4 regions of the Clostridium gelidum genome follow, and region 1 is predicted to be linked to each of the others. Evidence: riboswitches for the same ligand, from Rfam matches in the RefSeq annotation. Region 1 holds a riboswitch; each other region holds the start of a gene.
The links. A riboswitch is a leader RNA that binds a small molecule or an ion and turns the genes downstream of it on or off. The one in region 1 is predicted to bind cyclic di-GMP.
Positions count from the first base shown of each region.

Region 2: linked by a shared signal. The riboswitch ahead of psyc5s11_RS16315 (response regulator) and the one ahead of psyc5s11_RS06740 (prepilin peptidase) in region 1 are both predicted to bind cyclic di-GMP.
Region 3: linked by a shared signal. The riboswitch ahead of psyc5s11_RS26675 (methyl-accepting chemotaxis protein) and the one ahead of psyc5s11_RS06740 (prepilin peptidase) in region 1 are both predicted to bind cyclic di-GMP.
Region 4: linked by a shared signal. The riboswitch ahead of psyc5s11_RS08195 (methyl-accepting chemotaxis protein) and the one ahead of psyc5s11_RS06740 (prepilin peptidase) in region 1 are both predicted to bind cyclic di-GMP.

Region 1 is NZ_AP024849.1:1,507,721-1,510,938, forward strand. Features, by position in the region: gene psyc5s11_RS06735 (type IV pilus twitching motility protein PilT) at 1-948, shown strand, start outside; cyclic di-GMP riboswitch class II at 1,110-1,192, shown strand; gene psyc5s11_RS06740 (prepilin peptidase) at 1,408-2,160, shown strand; gene psyc5s11_RS06745 (GspE/PulE family protein) at 2,458-3,218, shown strand, end outside.
Region 2 is NZ_AP024849.1:3,575,428-3,578,645, reverse strand. Features, by position in the region: gene psyc5s11_RS16330 (hypothetical protein) at 1-47, shown strand, start outside; gene psyc5s11_RS16325 (aspartyl-phosphate phosphatase Spo0E family protein) at 336-536, shown strand; gene psyc5s11_RS16320 (hypothetical protein) at 561-755, shown strand; cyclic di-GMP riboswitch class II at 907-990, shown strand; gene psyc5s11_RS16315 (response regulator) at 1,123-1,509, shown strand; gene psyc5s11_RS16310 (hypothetical protein) at 1,855-2,025, shown strand; gene psyc5s11_RS16305 (BlaI/MecI/CopY family transcriptional regulator) at 2,190-2,564, shown strand; gene psyc5s11_RS16300 (M56 family metallopeptidase) at 2,586-3,218, shown strand, end outside.
Region 3 is NZ_AP024849.1:5,827,034-5,830,251, forward strand. Features, by position in the region: gene psyc5s11_RS26675 (methyl-accepting chemotaxis protein) at 1-1,307, opposite strand, end outside; cyclic di-GMP riboswitch class II at 1,367-1,449, opposite strand; gene psyc5s11_RS26680 (alpha/beta fold hydrolase) at 1,538-2,308, opposite strand; partial or broken gene psyc5s11_RS26685 (IS1595 family transposase) at 2,460-2,769, opposite strand; tRNA gene psyc5s11_RS26690 (tRNA-Ser) at 2,877-2,966, opposite strand; gene psyc5s11_RS26695 (flavodoxin domain-containing protein) at 3,209-3,218, shown strand, end outside.
Region 4 is NZ_AP024849.1:1,849,210-1,852,427, forward strand. Features, by position in the region: gene psyc5s11_RS08190 (AMP-binding protein) at 1-932, shown strand, start outside; cyclic di-GMP riboswitch class I at 972-1,059, shown strand; gene psyc5s11_RS08195 (methyl-accepting chemotaxis protein) at 1,296-2,828, shown strand; gene psyc5s11_RS08200 (GerMN domain-containing protein) at 3,063-3,218, shown strand, end outside.

The sequences.
Region 1 (3,218 bases):
ATTGATGGAAGACTAATAAGAGCAAACGATGATGTTATTGATCATGAAGTAGTTGGGGAATACATTAAGGACTTAGTACCAGAAAAGTTTGAAGAATTCTTAGAAAAAGGGGAGATAGATTTTAAGTATAATAGAAAAGGAATTTGTAATTTTAGAGTTAATGCTTATAAATGTAGAGAAAGTTATTCTATATGTATGAGGGTAATTAAAGAAGGAATACCAAAACTTAAAGATTTATCAACTGCTCCTGCTTTAAAAGCTTTTACAGAATTAAAAGATGGATTAGTTTTAGTTACAGGTCCAACAGGTTCAGGTAAAAGTACAACCCTTGCTGCTATGATAAATGAAATAAATAACACTAAAGAAAAACATATAATAACTTTAGAAGAGCCAATAGAATATATATATGAAACTAAAAAATCTATGGTGAATCAAAGAGAAATTGGACAAGATACTAGAAGTTATGCAATGGCATTAAAAGCAGCGCTTAGACAAGATCCAGATGTTATACTAGTAGGAGAAATGAGAGATCCTGAAACAATAGAAATAGCTTTAAGAGCAGCACAAACAGGGCATTTAGTTTTTTCTACTCTGCACAATATGGGGGCTGCAAATAGTATATATAGAATTGTAAATTCTTTTGAATCTGGTCATCAAAATGAGGTTAAAATTCAATTATCATCACTACTTAGAGGTGTTGTTTCTCAAGTTTTATTACCAAATGCTTCAGGTACAGGGAGATCAGCTGCAATGGAAATCATGGTATGTACATCAAGTATAAAAAATTTAATTAGAGAAGGAAATTTTGAACAAATAAATAGCTTCATTCAAATGGGATCTAAATTTGGAATGCAAACTATGGAAATGGATTTGAAGAGATTAATTAATAGTAATATAATATCAAGAGAAGAATATGAAAGATGGGTAATAAATAATAAAACAAATTAGTGAATATTTTCAATGAGGTGATTTTATATAGTTTGGTAAATGATCACTAATAAAATGGGTTGATTTAGAAAAAAGTAGAAAAAAGTATAAAAAAGTATAAATAAGTATGGACTAATACAAAGAAAATATGGTATGATATGCCTAAATAAATTAACGAATTTTATTATAGGAAAACGAAGAGTCATATATTTTAATTGGGCACTTTATATATGATGAGTTATTAGTGCAACCGACCTTTATGTTTATAGAGGTCGGTTTTTTTATTATATAAAAGAAAATAATTCTCAGTAAAAAACAATAAATAAGCAATGTATCTATTTTTACATCGCAAAGTATTAAGCGAATTGGTTAGAATCATTAAAGAATACACTTGTAATTAGATACATAAAAGTATATAATTGGCAATAAATATATGTAAAAGATTACAGAATATAACTTAGAATTTAAGAAGGTGATAAATTGGATTATGGATTAATAACTGTCTTAGGATTAGTTATAGGCAGTTTTTTAAATGTATGCATTTATAGAATTCCTGTTGAAGAATCAATTGCGTTTCCACCATCACATTGTGGAAAATGTCAACATAACTTAAGTCCGGTAGACTTAGTACCTGTATTTAGTTACATTTTTCTTGGAGGAAGATGTAAATATTGTAAAGAAAAAATTTCTTTACGGTATCCTCTTATAGAAATTTTAAATGCATTATTATATTTAATTATATATTTAAAATTTGGACTAGTTTTAATTACATTAAAATATTGCATATTAGCATCACTTTTAATTGTTATTGGTATGATAGATTATGATACTCAATTTGTTTTTACAAGTACTACGATTTTGGGTGGAATAATAGCAGTAACATTTATAATAATTCAAGCTATTATTTATAAAAGTGGAACTATTGATTTTATTTCAGGTGGAGCAATAGGCTTTGGAATTATAGGGTTAATAGTATTTTTGACCAAAGGAATGGGCGAGGGTGATATTGAAATCGCTACTGTTTGTGGATTGTTTTTAGGCGTTAAAGGAATTCTACTAGGACTGTTTTTAGCAATTATATTAGGTGGAATAGTAGGAATAATTATTTTAGCTTTAAAATTAAAAAAGGCAAAAGAAAAAATAGCATTTGGACCATGTATAGCAATTGGAAGTTTAATTTCTATGTTATGGGGAGTTGAAATATTAAAGTTGTATTGGAACTTATTGGTTTGAATTATGATAAGTATACATGATTTTAACATATATATACTTGATTGATTTGAAATAAGAATTTAAACTATTATCATATATAAGTTTCAATAATGATTTTACAATTAGGAATTCTAAAATTCTAAAGAATTTTAGAACTTAAGAATTTTAGAATTTTAGAATTTGCTTGTAAAATGCGGGTTAAGAGATAGGTGAAAACTTTATTGCAACATATAATAGATATAAATATATATTTATGTAGAATTAAGTATATGGTGTAGGATATACAATTGGCAGAGAAAAAGGAAGGTGAGACTTATAATGGCAACTGAAAAAAGAAGATTAGGCAACATTCTAGTAAATGCAGGAAAAATTACTGGATATCAATTACAAGAAGCATTAAAGTCTCAAAAGGCACTTAATAAAAAACTTGGAGAAATACTAGTCGATAGTAAAATAATAACTGAAGATGAAATAATAGAGTCTATAGAGCAACAAACAGGAATTAAAAAAATAGATTTAAATACAATAAATTTTGATAAAAAGGCAATAAGTATTATTCCTAAAAATTTATGCGATAAATATACATTAATACCTTTTGGCTTTGAACATAATAAAATTAAAGTTACACTTTCAGATCCTTTAAATATTTATGCAATAGATGATGTTGCAATATCTACAGGATTTGAAATAGAATCATATATTTCTAAAAAAGATGATATTAAAAAATTTGTGGGTATATATTATAGTAGTCAGCAAGTTAGCATTGCAGCGAAACAGCTTTCCAAGGAAAGTTCTGAATCTAAAAATTCGAAAATAAATGTGGAAGATATGGATAATGTTAAGAATGCACCAGTTGTTAAAATGGTGGATTACTTATTTAAAAACTCAATAGAAATGAAGGCATCAGATATTCATATAGAACCATTTGAAAATGAAATAAAAATAAGATATAGAATAGATGGTAAATTACAAACAGTTAATATTATTAATATAGAAAGTCTAGGACCATTAGTAACTAGAATAAAGATACTCGCAGGATTAAACATTGCAGAAAAAAGAATACCTCAAGATGGGAGAAT
Region 2 (3,218 bases), 2.1 Mb from region 1:
TGACACAAAACAATGTATATCATTTAGACACATACGATGCGCAGTAATAACAAGATAAGTAACAAAAAACACTATAAAACTTAATGAAAAATATGGAAATAAGTATGGAAGAACTTTAACTAAATTTAAGTAGATTTAGTTAAAGTTTTTTAAATTTGTAAAATAAAAGAAGTAAATATATAATTGAGTTCATAGGAAGCATTTAAAATAAATAAGTAAATGAGAAGATAGTATTAATAGAGAAAATTGAAATTTGTTGTTGTTTCTGTAAGAACACCAGCTTGTATGTTGAAAAAGAAATCCATAGTAACTTAAAGCTATTTTACACTACTATTATGGAAATGGAGGAATTAAAGTTGAAAAATAATGAAGCCATTTCTAAGCTTAATCAAGCTATGGAAAAAACTAGGGCAGATCTATACAAGGTTATTGAAATATATGGGCGGGGTTCTAATGAGGTGGTAATTTCCAGTCAAAAGTTAGATGAATTGATTGTTAATGCATACAAAGAACAACTCAATACAAACAATGAATAATATATATAGAAAGGTGGGGCTTGGGTGGTAATTAGGGAATCCATAGAAATATTTAGGGAAGATACTTCAATCAAAAATTTTAAAAAAGAAATTAAATTATTGGAAAGTGCTGGATATAAAGTATATGAGGAGCATGAGAACTATGTGTGTTTTTACCAAACTGCAACGGTAGTCGATTCGGATTTACTCATTAATAAAAAAATGCAAGTGAAAATATAAGAGAGTCAACAAAGAGCCACTTTTGTTCTTAAGTAAAGTAGGTGATTATAAATTAAAAAAACTTAAAATCAAACAAGAAAATCATATTACATTTGAAAAGTTTATTGATTTTCTTACATTGCTATGATAATATTAAATATACATTAAAAATTTTGCGATTGGAAGCTATGAAAAATTCTTTTTATGTGGGCACTTTGAGAATTTAGAGCTAGTTGTGCAACCGACCAATTTAAACTAATTAATTTTTTAATTAATAGTTTCAATGGGTCTTTTTTATTTACATATTAAATGAGATTAAGATGGGAAATAAGGTATGAGATTTAATAATCAGTGTATAATAAACTGAAAGAAGGAGGGCTGAAAAGTAATGAATGAGAAACAAAAAAATGTATTAGTAGTTGACGATATTGCAAGTATTAGAACTTTTATAAGACTTATTTTAGAAGCTGAAAATTACAATGTATTTGAAGCATCTAATGGTGAAGAAGGAATTGAGGTTTATAAAAAATTAGGTAATATTGATTTGATAATTACGGATATATATATGCCAAAAAAAAGTGGGTTAGAACTTGTAGTAGAACTAAGAGAAGAATATAAAGATATAAACGTAATTGTTATTTCTGATGGTGGTAAAAATAATTTTTCCAATGAATTAGGTGTTTGTGAAGCGCTTGGGGCTACTTATTTTATAGAAAAGGATTTAATTATCGATGAGTTGATTAAATTAGTAAATAAAGTATTTACTAATGTGTAGAAATTTTAATATTTGGCTGTTTTATATATAAGGCACAATCAAAAAAATAACAAGTCCATTTGCCAGCCTATTTTCCATCATGCTGCGTCGACAAATTGACCAAATAGGCCAGCTATGAGGACAATTCGTCTCCTTACCTGATGAAAAATATTCATGGCAACTTTGGACTTGTTATTTATTTTCATGTGCCTAATGAGAATAAAGAGTTTAACTAAATTGAATAGTAATTATTAAGGACTCACATTTTTTGTGAGTTCTTTTTAAATTTTAAGGTTTTCTTAAGATTTTAAGGTACTTAAATTTAACAATTTAACTGTATTATAAGTATAAAGGGAAGGTGAGGAAATGGGAAATATAATTAAAATTAATATGTATGCAGAAATGAAAAGAAAAAATAACAGTAAATTAAAATTAGAAACTGTAGAAGAAGCCATTTGGGAATACAACAGTTGGATAAAAAAGACTAACAGAGAGGATAAAATAGAGAACTATGAAAGATTTTTGCAAGCTCAATAATTATTTTTAGAGGTAGGTTAGACGTTAATGTTTAATCTACCTTTTTATTTATTGAAATTTTATATGTATACAAATAAATATTGATAAATTTGGATTAAGGTGGTAAACTAATTTTATTCTAGTCTATAACTATAGACAATGTAATTTTAAGGAGATGTTTAAGTTTGAATATTTCAAAAATACCACAATCTGAATTAAATGTCATGAAGGTGGTTTGGGCAAGTAATGATGCAATATCATCAAAAGAGGTTATTACTAAGCTACAAGAAAAAAATAGTTGGAAGAGAACAACTACATTAACTTTATTAGCCAAATTAGTTCGAAAAGAATTTTTAAGTGCAGAAAAAATTAAAATGTACACTTATTACACTGCATTAATAAGTAAAAAAGAGTATTTAGAATTTGAAACAAAATATTTTTTCACAAATATTCATGAAAATTCTTTGAAAAGTTTAATTACAGCATTGCATGAAAATAATGAAATTACTAATGAGGATTTAAATGATTTAGAAAACTGGATTAAAAATAAGGACGAATGATTGTGGAGTTAGGGGGAGACTATGATTGAAATAGTGATTGTTAATATACTAAGGACAACAATAATTAGCAGTATAGGAATTTGTTTAATATTGCTATTAAAGAAAACATTATTTAAAGAATATACTAAAAACTTTAATTATTATATTTGGCTCATAGTTATATTTAGAATGATTTTACCTTTTGAAATTCCAATATATATAGGAACTAATTCTATAATTTCTAATAACATAGAAATTAATAATTCATTTGATAATATAAAGTTAGTCAGTAATTCAGTAAGTAATATGCAATCAATTAATTATCCTCTTAATAATACTCAAGCTATTGAAACTACAAAACAATTTACAAACAATTTTAATATGTTAGAAATTCTAGGTTATTTGTGGTTAGTTATAACAATAATAATTGTAACATATAGAATTTTCACATATATAAAATTTAAAAACACTATCATAGATTTATCATTAGGTATAGGAGATAGAAAAATTAGAAAAATATATAATAGTTTACGAATTGAAATGAAAATAAATAAAAATATTCAATTAAAAGTTTCAGATTACACATGTGTGCCACTTGGAATTGGATTTTTTAAATCTTATATAGTATTGCCTAATATTCATTATGAAGAAAAAGAAGCAGAATGGATTTTAAAA
Region 3 (3,218 bases), 1.7 Mb from region 1:
TCTGCTAATTTTCTAATTTCATCTGCTACTACACTGAACCCTTTTCCTGCTTCTCCTGCTCTTGCAGACTCTATTGCTGCATTTAATGCAAGTAGATTTGTTTGTTCTGATATGCTTTCAATTGTATCAATAATTTGTCCAATCTTAGTTGATTTTTCTTCAAGCTCACTAATAATAGATGATGTTTCATTAGTCTTCTTCTCTATTAGTTCCATTTGATTAATAGCCTTTTCTATTGCTTCTTCACCAGCATTCGCTGAAACCTCAGCATTATCTGTCAATGTTGAAACTGATTTTGTATTTTCAGATACTACATTTATTTTCTCAGATATATTTTCAACTACATTAGTAGTATCATTGGCAAATGCAAGTTGATCATCTGCACCCTGTGCCATATTAGTTACAGCAGTAGCGACAAGATTTGATGCATCTGCTGATTGTTCAGCACTTGCAGTTAATTCTTCTGATGATAACACTAATTGCTCTGATGTGTTTCCTAATTGCTTAAGTAACTCTCTAATATTCTTTGTCATCTTATCTAAAGCATTGGTTACTATTCCAAACTCACTCTTATCTTGAAGATTCTCTGATGATACTTCCATTGAAAAATTTCCTTCTGACAATGCACCTATAAATACTACAAAATCATTCAATCTCTTAGTAATACGTTTTGTTATTAGTAATCCTAATAAAATTATCAAAATTGATCCTGTGATAACTATACTTAAAAATGTTCCTACTGCAACCTTAAAATTTGATTTATCAGTATTATTTATTTCTTCAGCAATTTGTCTATTATGTTCACCAAGTTTAACCAAATCATTCATGAAAGCTTGTACATATGTATCAACATTTTTTCCATAATACTCATATGCTTCCTGATTTTTATTTTCTTTAGCTAAACTAATAACAGTTTTCCTCCCTTCTCTATACTTAGCTAAGTTATCCTCTATCTCTTTTATTTTACTTGTTTCAAATGAATCCAACTTTAAATTTTTATACTGATTCATATAATTATTAAATTCTCCGGCACGAGTATCTATATCTTTAATTAAACTATCATTTTCATTTTTATCCGTTGTTACCATAAGTCTATAAATATCTGCTGTAATAGCTCTTGCATGCACTCTAGATTCACTCAACCATTCACTAGACAATAATCTTTCATTATACATGGAATCAATACTTTTACTAGATGCTAGTAAGAAGTAATATCCAGTTGTACCTACTGCAAGTAACCCTATTAAAGAGCATACTATAAGTAATGTTAATTTTTTACCTACCTTTAAATTATTAAGCCATCTCATTTTTAATCTCCTACCCTTACTTAAAATTTCAATAAAAAAACCTGTCAACAATTAATAACTTAATTGTTGGCAGGTTGCACCACTAACTCCGAATTCTTAAGGTGCCCAAATAAAAGAAATCATCATCGTTTCCAACTTTTCATGACATTATATTACAAAATATTATAATATTCACTTATATTCTTATTATATCACCTACATATACAGATGTACATATTTTATACTATTAGTTATAATGTTTGGCTATGTTTTGTATTATTTGCAAAAAAGCGTTGCAATAAATCAAGGTATTTATCTGGATGAATTAAACTAATTTCTCCATGTCCACTTTTTGTAATGACTTTTAAAAAACTACCATTAATGGTATCGTGAAGTAGTGTTGCTGATTTTTTCATTATTGATAATTCTTTCTCACCAACTAATATTAATGTTCTTGCTTTCGTCTTGCATAATGTTGAAGATATTGAATAATCTCCATTACTTTTCGTAATATTAATTAGTGTTTCTTTTGTCATTCGTGAACTATCCTCATAATAGGTTTCAAATAATTCATATGGTACATTTAATGTTTTAGCCTGTAGTCTTGCATACCATCTTTTCTTAATTAGCCCATAGCACACATTATACATCGGTACAGTTAATGTGACTGCCATTTTCATAGGATAAACCAACGCACTTTCTATAACAGCATTCTCTGTGATACCACATTCTTGTGATATTATTTCAACAACGATTTGAGCACCAATAGAAAGACCGCAAATTGCAAAAACTTTTCCATTACAATTTTCTTTTATATAATTAATAACCTGTTCTGCGGATTTTTTTATACTTACAAAAGTATTATTCCAATCATCACCATGCCCATCAATAATAGGTGTAACAATATAATAATCCTTTTGCAATGCTTCAATTTGTGGTTTTAATGACCACCATGACAGTCCGCCACCATGAAGAAAAATGATAACTGGCATATTTTTGTTGCCAAATTCTTTAAATATCATATTTATCCCCCATCTATATATCGAATATTATATAAGTAATCTCATTTCACATTTTTTTAATTACTAAACCAGTATATCTTAAAATTGATTTTTGAATTATAGTCTGTTTATATACTATATTATAATATTAATTTCAATATAATGTATATAACTAAACAAATATCGGTTCTCTTTCTCTAAAATCAATTACCTTTGTATCATCGTGTGCTACATTACATTGAAGCATAAAGTTTTGGATTTTTACCACTTCCTTGTCATTTTCAAACAATTGTAGCCATTTAAACCAATACATATAATTGTTGATATATTTAGTTGCAACGCCATTAAACCTGTTCATCCACTTTTTAAATTTGCTGTGTACATCATTAATGTGTTGAATATGGTAAATTAATTCTTTATGTTTTCCTCTTTTTTATACCCTTTATGGTCTAATGAAAATCTTTAGTAAATTGAACATAACTATTTTAACTGCAATTTGCGGTAGTATTTGAATAACTCACAAAACATAAAAAATGCCTGAAACCTTAGTATTACTAAGCTATCAGGCATTTTTCGCATCTAACTTCATTGGCGGAGAGAAGGGGATTCGAACCCCTGATAGAGTTGCCCCTATACACGCTTTCCAGGCGTGCTCCTTCGGCCACTCGGACATCTCTCCATAAGTAGAAAACTAACATCTATGATTTTAAGTGAACCACTTACTCAGCGAACGTATGTGAGTCGAGTTTCATTTATCAATCTTTTAATGCTTTTTCATGATATCATACATACTTTTTTAATTCAACTGAATATTTTTTTATGATATAATTTCAATTATAGATAATAATTGAAGTCGTAACAAATATGCAAGCGTCTATGAGTTAGTAAATCTTCAAATATATAAAAGGAGTGATTTTAACTATGAAAACTT
Region 4 (3,218 bases), 340 kb from region 1:
ATCATATATTGGGGGGGAAATATACGGCACTTCTTGGACTTCTATCTGGAAGTACAATAGTATTAATGAAAAAATTTAAAACAGACGTTGCGCTTAAAGCAATTGAAACCGAAAAATGTACTGGCTTTCATGGAGTTCCAACAATGTATCAATATTTAATAAGTAAATGTAATTCATATGACTTATCAAGTTTGAGAGTAGGGATGATTGCAGGAGCAGTTTCGTCTGAAACACTTATGAAAGATATAATGGAACATCTTCACATTACTGAATTAAGCAATACTTTTGGACAAACTGAAACTCTTGGAGTAACTCAAACTCCAATTTATGATAAAAATCATCCAAAAGTAAATACTGTTGGTAGACCAGTTGAACATGTGGAGATAAAAATATGTGATTTAAAAACTGGACATACACTTCCACCAAATGTGGAAGGTGAGTTATGTGTAAAAAGTCCTTATAGTATGCTTGGATATTATAATAATCCTATTGCAACAAATGTTACGGTTATAGATAATTGGGTGCATACAGGTGATATTGCATTTATAGATGAAGATGGGTATTTATCTATAAAGGGACGAATAAAAGATGTAATAATTAGAGGTGGAGAAAATATTTCTCCAACAGATATTGAAAATCATCTTATTAAACACTCTGAAATTGAAAATGCAATAATTGTTGGTATTCCAGATGAAACTCTTGGGGAAGAAATAGTTGCTTTTATTAAAGTTAAAAAACCTTCTATCTTAACTAAAGAAGATATATTTGAATTTTTATCTGGGAAAATCTCAAAATATAAATTCCCTAAGCATATAGAATTTATAGATACATTTCCATTAACATCTACTGGGAAAATCAAACGAAATTCACTAAAACAAATTGCAATTGAAAGAATTAATCCTATTGTATTCGCTGAAGTTGCAATTAATTAAAGAAGAAGGAATAGCTGAAAATAATTAATATATAATATAAATTGATAATAGCAAAATTATCAAAAGGTAAGGTCGCAAAGCCGTGGGTCTAAAGAAAAGTATTTTCTATGATTGCCAGGTTACCAAATTATACGTATAAGAATCGATATATATACTTATATTTGGGTATGTATTATTAATTAATAATAAACACCTTTAATTTGCAAAAAAAGAATGGAAATGATATGATTAAAAAGGAAAAATAGGATAAAATAACATAATATAAGTAATGTAAACATTATATGATATAATATGTACACTATTTATGTTATGCAAATTAATTACATAAATATACAAAATTTTAAAAATACCTAGGAGGTAACAATGAATACAGAAGAAAGCTCTATAATAACTTTTAATAAAAAAACCCTTAAATTTGTACTAATATTTTATGTGGCATTGTGTACTATGGCATTATTATTTTTTAGCGCATTAAAATTGTTTGGATTTAATGATAGTATAAATATAAATTCTTTGATTATTCAAGGAATAGCTGTTTTAATTTATGCTATAGTACTTCGAATATGTTATAAATGTACACTTACTGAAAATGGTTTCAACATAAAAGCGTTTAAGATAACAAAGATTATGATTTTAATATTAACTTATTTTCAGTATTTATTTTTGAATTTTACGATGCATTTAAATTCCATATGGTTTATGATTTTCTATTTCGTCATTCTTGGAGCATTATTTTTTGATTTAAAAATGATTACGATATCAATAATTTTAAGTATTATTTGTCAAATAGTAGTAGTTGCAAATAATCCTTCAATTTTTTTAGATAATCAATTTCATATAGCAGAAGTAGCTATGAGAATAATTACTATTTCTTTAACTTTATCAATAATCTTTATGGTTGTATATTTTGCAGCTAAGCTATTAGAATCAATTGGTGAAAAAGAAATTGAAATCAAAGAAGAAAATCAAAAATTATTATATTTATTTAAAAATATAGGTGAAATGTCTACTTCTGTTTTGGAATCAAGTGAAAACTTAAGTGTTGCTATTGAAGAGCAAACAAGTTCACTTCTGGAAGTTTCAGCAACAAGCCATTCGGTATCAAAAGCTTCTGATGAAATGCTTGATAAATCAAATAAGAATAAAGAGATATTAAGCACTTTATTAAGTGCTAATGAGGTAGTTGTGAGTAGAACAAAAGATAGTGAGGATAAAATAAAGGAATTTATCAATATGACAGATAAAAACCAGATATCTTTAAATGATACTCTCGTAATTATTAATGATATAAAAGATAGTATAGAAGATACGTTTGAGTCTACAAAAGAGCTGGAACAAAAATCACGACAAGTAGATGAAATATTAACTCTTATTGGAGATATATCAGAACAAACAAATCTTCTTGCTTTAAATGCATCAATTGAAGCAGCAAGAGCAGGTGAATATGGTAAAGGGTTTGCAGTAGTAGCAGAAGAAATAAAAACATTAGCTGAAGGAACAAAGGAATCACTTACTCAAGTAAGTTCAATTGTAGGTGAGTTAAAAAGTAAAATTAACATAGTTCAAGAACAAATGACTCATAACAACGAAAAATCTCAAGCGGGAAATAATATTATTAATGAAACAGTTCAAGGATTAAATAGTATGACTTCGGATTTGAAATTATTTAGTAATAATATTATGGATATAAGTAAAGCTTCTACTACATTACTTACAGAAACTAAAAATGTAGTTAAATTTAATGAAGAAGTAGGCAATATAACAAAAGATACAATATCAAAATATGAAATGGTAACAGAAGCAGTAACACAAAGTGCTTCTACTAGTGAAGAAATTGAGGCTAGTATTAATGAACTTAGAAATGTTGCTGAAGATATGAATAAACTTATTAAATAAATTGTATAAAAAACAACTATCAGAATATATATACATAGAAAATAAAAACTACTCAGTTATCATAATTGAGTAGTTTTTTTATAGAAAAAAATTAAAATAATATGTTTACCTTTTAGCAGACTTAATAGGTATATATATGGTACCATTATCTTATAGGGATGTAGGAAACATAATGGTTAAGAAGGAATGAGTGTTAATTAGGATAATATAGTATATGTTGATTTTACATAAGAATTGGTTAGCGAAATGAATGTAGGTGCAGTTTATGAAAGTATGATTTTACAAAGTATTACTAATACACTTGGAACTTATTATGGTGTGGAAAAAGTATATATTACAATAGAAGGAGAACTTTATGGATCAGGCCATATTATAAAGGAAAAAGGTGAA